2 linked regions of the Prochlorococcus marinus str. GP2 genome follow. The protein of the gene in region 2 interacts with the protein of the main gene of each other region in a pairwise test. Links are inferred from orthologs where the notes say so. Each region holds a gene or a part of one and is shown on either strand. Other genes may lie near its edges.

Evidence for each region. The genes of interacting proteins can lie anywhere in the genome.
Region 1: the proteins of dnaA (region 2) and dnaB interact in binary tests that used the Escherichia coli proteins (3 or more experiments, as listed by UniProt). The link is inferred for Prochlorococcus marinus str. GP2 from one-to-one orthologs.

The regions. Positions count from the first base shown.
Region 1 is NZ_JNAH01000008.1:395,238-398,118, forward strand. Bases 74-2,876 are described here. They hold dnaB (replicative DNA helicase), read left to right. Parts: upstream 74-685; coding sequence 686-2,068; downstream 2,069-2,876. Other genes in these bases: EU91_RS00355 (acyl-CoA desaturase), read left to right, coding at 74-151; rplI (50S ribosomal protein L9), read left to right, coding at 172-627; mnmG (tRNA uridine-5-carboxymethylaminomethyl(34) synthesis enzyme MnmG), read left to right, coding at 2,081-2,876. Outside these bases: more of EU91_RS00355, read left to right, coding at 1-73; more of mnmG, read left to right, coding at 2,877-2,881. UniProt on the Escherichia coli protein: The main replicative DNA helicase, it participates in initiation and elongation during chromosome replication. Travels ahead of the DNA replisome, separating dsDNA into templates for DNA synthesis.
Region 2 is NZ_JNAH01000002.1:29,697-32,601, forward strand. The notes cover bases 36-2,862. They hold dnaA (chromosomal replication initiator protein DnaA), read left to right. Parts: upstream 36-663; coding sequence 664-2,061; downstream 2,062-2,862. Other genes in these bases: EU91_RS08075 (TIGR04282 family arsenosugar biosynthesis glycosyltransferase), read right to left, coding at 36-472; EU91_RS08065 (glutathione S-transferase), read right to left, coding at 2,069-2,862. Outside these bases: more of EU91_RS08075, read right to left, coding at 1-35; more of EU91_RS08065, read right to left, coding at 2,863-2,905. UniProt on the Escherichia coli protein: Plays an essential in the initiation and regulation of chromosomal replication. Binds in an ATP-dependent fashion to the origin of replication (oriC) to initiate formation of the DNA replication initiation complex once per cell cycle.

The DNA.
Region 1 (2,881 bases), on a different replicon or contig from region 2:
AGGTTGGCATAATAATCATCATGCATTTCCCAACTCGGCAAAACAAGGATTATTTAGAGGTCAAATAGATATAACATGGGAACATATTAAGATTCTTGCGAAATTTGGTCTTGCAAAAAAAGTAAAGTTACCCTCTAGGTCTTATTATTAATTATATTGTTCAATATTTTCATGGCTAAAAGAGTACAAGTCGCATTAACTGAATCAATCGCTTCACTAGGTAAAGAAGGAGATCTAGTTGAAGTTGCACCTGGATACGCAAGAAATTTTCTATTACCTTATGGCAAGGCAATGAATGTAACTCCAGCTGTCCTTAGACAAATTGAAAGGAAGAAAGAAAAAGAAAAAATCGCTGCTGATAAATTAAAGCAGGAAGCTTTAGATTTCCAAACTGCACTATCTACAATAGGTAGGTTCACTATCAAAAAACAGGTTGGAGAAGACGGTGTTCTTTTTGGAACGGTTACCAATGGAGATGTTGCCGAAGCAATAGAAACGGCAACTAAAAAAGAAATTGATAGAAGAAACATTACCGTTCCTGATATTCATAATTTAGGTTCCTTTACTGCAAAAATAAAATTACATGCAGAAGTAAACGCAGAAGTAAATATTGAAGTAACAAGTTAATCAATTTGTTGCATTATTTTGAAAAGTAGCCAGAGTATATATCTAAGCAATTAAAGATATGGTTTCTGTACCTTTTCCGAATAATGGGCAAAATAAAAATTTTAAAAAGGATTTTAATAGTGAAAATTCTGGATTAGTACCTCCTCAAAACGTTCAAGCAGAGGAAGCCGTTCTTGGTGGCATACTTCTCGATCCAGACGCGATCGGAAGAATTGCAGACTTAATTAAACCTGAAGCCTTTTATATAAATGCCCATCAAGAGATTTATAGAACAGCACTAATGTTGCATACCCAGGGTAAACCAACTGATTTAACATCAATGAGTGCTTGGTTAGCAGATAATGGATCACTAGAAAAAATTGGAGGGAACAGCAAACTGGTAGAACTAGTTGAAAATGTTTCTTCTACAGCTTCCATAGAACAAGTTGCTAATTTAATTAATGACAAATTCATGCGAAGGCAACTTATAAGATCTGGGAATGAAGTGGTTCAACTAGGATTTGATCAAACTCAAGATACTAATGAAGTTCTAGATAAAGCAGAGCAAAAAATATTTGAAATCAGTCAAGAAAAACCTTCAAAAGGTCTTACTCAAGCAGCTGAAATCCTTACAAGTACTTTCAACGAAATAGAGTCAAGATCATTAGGTACTTCAGTAGCTGGAATTCCAGTAAATTTCTACGATCTTGATGCGATGACTCAAGGTTTTCAAAGAAGTGATTTAATAATTGTTGCTGGAAGACCTTCAATGGGGAAAACTTCAATGGTTCTTAATCTGGCTAAAAATGTTGCACAATCTCAAGATTTACCTGTGTGTGTATTTAGCCTTGAAATGAGTAAAGAACAGTTGACATATAGATTACTCTCTATGGAAGTTGGAATCGAGAGTGGCAGGCTAAGAACAGGAAGATTACAGCAAGATGAATGGCCATTACTCGGAGAAGGTATCAATTCATTAGGTCAATTACCAATATTTATAGATGACAAGCCTAACTTAAGCGTTTTAGAGATGAGATCTCTGTGCAGAAGATTAATAGCTGAACAAAAAAAAGAACTTGGATTAATTGTGATTGATTACCTCCAGTTGATGGAGGGAACAACCCCTGATAATAGAGTGCAAGAACTTTCAAGAATAACAAGAGGTCTTAAAAGCATGGCCAGAGAATTAAAAGTACCAGTAGTTGCTTTATCTCAGCTTAGTAGAGGGGTAGAATCTAGAACAAATAAAAGACCAATGTTAAGCGATCTAAGAGAATCAGGATCTATTGAACAAGACGCAGATTTAGTATTAATGATTTATAGAGATGAATACTATAATCCAGAGACTGAAGATAGAGGAATTACAGAAATCATTGTCACTAAACATAGAAATGGACCGGTAGGAACTGTTAAATTGTTATTTGAACCTCAATTTACGAGATTTAGGAATTTAGCTAATTAAATCTATCCTAAAATGCAAGATCTTCACTCAACAAATGAATCTTTTGACATCATCGTTATTGGAGGAGGACATGCAGGATGTGAAGCAGCTATAACAACAGCAAAATTAGGATTTTCTACAGCCTTATTTACAATTAATTTAGATAGGATTGCCTGGCAACCATGCAACCCTGCAGTTGGCGGACCCGCGAAAAGTCAGTTGGTACATGAAGTTGATGCATTAGGTGGAATTATTGGTAAATTAGCTGATGAAACAGCGATACAAAAAAGAATATTAAATGCAAGTAGAGGACCAGCTGTATGGGCATTAAGAGCTCAAACAGATAAAAGAGAATACTCAAAAAAGATGATTGAAATACTACAAAATACAGATAATTTATTTTTAAAAGAGGCAATGATTACTGAACTGGATATTGCAAAAACTGAAGAAATTGGATTGAACTCAAAAAAAATCATAAAAAAAAGAATAAAGGGTGTAAAGACTTTCTTTGGTAGTTATTATTCAGCAAGATCAGTTATCATAACGGCTGGTACGTTCTTAGAAGGAAGAATATGGATAGGAAATAAATCAATGTCAGCTGGTAGATCGGGCGAACAAGCAGCAAAAGGTCTTACTCAAAATTTGCACGAAATTGGTATCAAAACAGAACGTTTAAAAACAGGAACTCCAGCAAGAGTTGATAAAAGAAGTATCATTTTTGATGAATTAGATATTCAACCAAGTACTGCAGCAGATAAATATTTTTCGTTCGATCCAGATATCAAAAATAATATGCCCCAAGTTAGTTGTCATATCACGAGAACAACTGCCAAA
Region 2 (2,905 bases):
GTAAATGAAGATGTTTCGATATTATTTTTTTTGATAAACCAATAAGCCAATAACCTCCATCAGTAGATGGCCCTAAAATAAGATCATTTTGTTGTAGACCTCTCATAGCGTGCAATAAATCTTGATGACATAAATCTGGAAGATCAGTACCAATAAAAATAATATTTTTGATCTTCTGTTGGTAACAAAATTTTTTGTTGAATATTATTTGTCTTTTCATTTTTTCTCCTAAGCATCCTTTCCCCTGTAAATTGAATGTTTTAATGCCTAATTTATTTGACCATCGACTACAATTTTTTTTTCCTAAACCAGATATAGCTATAGAAATATGAATTAGTTGAGTTTTTTGAAGAGATTTGGCTACTGAAATAGTATGTCTGGTCATTACGCTTTGTACTTTTGCAGAATTACTTTTACCTATATCTTTTGATAATCTTGTTTTGCATCTTCCAAAACCATGCCATTTTGCCATGATAATAAGTAATGTTTTATCCAATACTTCAGAATGTTTTATAAAAATTATATGTCTATAAAAATAGAAAATTAGTTTTTATGAATTTTGATGATGCATTGTTAAGTAATTTTAAATTTATCGTGATCTTATGATTTGATAATGGCCAATTATTAAATTCCAACTAGATTAATAATCTAGAGAATAAAATTTTGCAAGCAACTAATCCAATTTGGGCGGAAGTTCAAATATCACTACAAAAAACTTTAAGTAAGCCTTCATTTGAGACATGGATAAGGCCTGCTAAATTTAATTGCTTTGAAAATGGTTTATTGACCTTAATCGCTCCTAATACATTTTCCAGTGATTGGTTAAGAAAGAATTATTGTGAAACTATCGAAAAAGCTGCAAAAGAAATTTGTGGCCATGATGTAAAAGTTGTTTTTAAATCTGAAACGAATATAAGCAACCAAACAATAAATAAAGAAAACTTTTATGAGGAGAACGTAAATCATAAAGCAAAATCTTTAACTATAAATAATAGCCAAATTAATTCTTCAAAAAATCGATCCAAAAATTCTAACGGTTTAAATTTACGCTATGTCTTTAAAAGATTTGTTGTAGGTCCAAATAGTAGGTTGGCTCATGCAGCAGCTTTAGCAGTAGCTGAATCTCCTGGTAGAGAATTTAACCCACTATTTATTTGTGGTGGAGTAGGTCTTGGTAAAACTCATTTAATGCAAGCAATAGGCCATTATCGAGTTGAAATTGATCCAGAAGCAAAAGTAAAATATGTATCTACAGAGACTTTTACTAATGATGTTATCAGTGGTATTAGAAGAGATGGAATGACAGCTATACGAGATAAATATAGAAGTGTAGATCTGATTTTAATAGATGATATACAATTTTTAGAAGGTAAAGAATATACGCAGGAAGAATTTTTCCATACTTTTAACGCCCTTCACGAATCAGGAAGTCAAATAGTTATCGCAAGTGATAGACCTCCAAATCAGTTGTCGGGAATACAAGAGAGATTAATTTCCAGGTTCTCAATGGGTATGACTGCAGATATTCAACCTCCTGACCTTGAGACGAGAACAGCTATTCTTCAAAAAAAGGCAGAACAAGAGAGACTAAGTCTTCCGAGAGATTTAATTCAATTTATAGCTGGAAGATTCACTTCGAATATTCGAGAATTAGAGGGAGCATTTACTAGAGCTGTTGCATTCGCTTCAATAACAGGCTTGCCAATGACAGTCCAATCCATTGCTCCAATGCTCGATCCGAATAGTGTTGGAGTAGTTGTAACTCCAACACAAGTTATTAAAAAAGTCTCTGATTTCTTTAAAGTTTCAGAAGATGAATTGATTAGTTCAAGTAGAAGAAAACCAGTAAGCCAAGCTAGGCAAATAGGCATGTATCTTATGCGACATGGAACAGATCTAAGCCTACCAAGAATAGGAGATGAATTTGGAGGTAAAGATCATACAACAGTTATGTATGCCATTGAACAAGTTGAAAAAAAATTATCTATTGATCCAAATATTGCAAGTCAAGTTCAAAAAATAAGAGATTTACTTCAAATAGATTCAAGAAAAAATTTATAGCTTTAAGTTAATTATAATTGAAATTTCTTGGATCTTGATCGTATCTATGACTTAAGGGTATCTTATCTACTTCATTGTTATCACTTAACGATTCAATTTTATTTAATGATTGTCTTAATAACCTTGCTGAAATAATTGGCATATCTCTTGGAACTGATATTCTATTTTTTAAGTATCTAAGAGAGATACCTGAAAGTTTCTCAGGTATTCGTACTTCACCTTTGATCATGTACGTCAGAGCCGATCTCAATGATTGCTCAAAGGATTCTTTATCGTATGGGTTTACTTTTAGTAAATTGTCTCTATGCTTTATTACTCTTTTAAGAGCAATTTTGGCAAAATATTTAGAATCATAACTTTTATTTAATTCATAATTACCAAGACCCTCTCCAGTATCAATTAACTCAGAAAAAGTGATTTGTTGTTCATTACTTTCTTTATAACATCCACCCATTTGTGGGGGTAAATCATGTGAGTGAGTATGAAAGTCTCCTTGAGTGCCTCTATAAGCACTTGTCCCTTCAAAAAGGGTAAGCCAGTTATCTAAATAAAGGTAATTAGATCTTAAATTAAACCCTTTATAATAAGTTAATGAAGCATTCATTCTCTCCATATAAGGAATAAAAATTATATCTCCAACACCAGGCTCTATCTCACCAGTATTAGATACTGATGGATCAATAAACCCTGATTTTGATCTACTTAAGATTTCATCAAGTTTAGAAATTGATTCTTTAAATCTTTTTTTTCTCAAAGAGTTATCCATAAAATTAAAGCCTGCTCGGCAAAGCCAATTACACCAGGACCTGAAAATTTCTCTTTCTAATTCTCGAATTTTAATAAG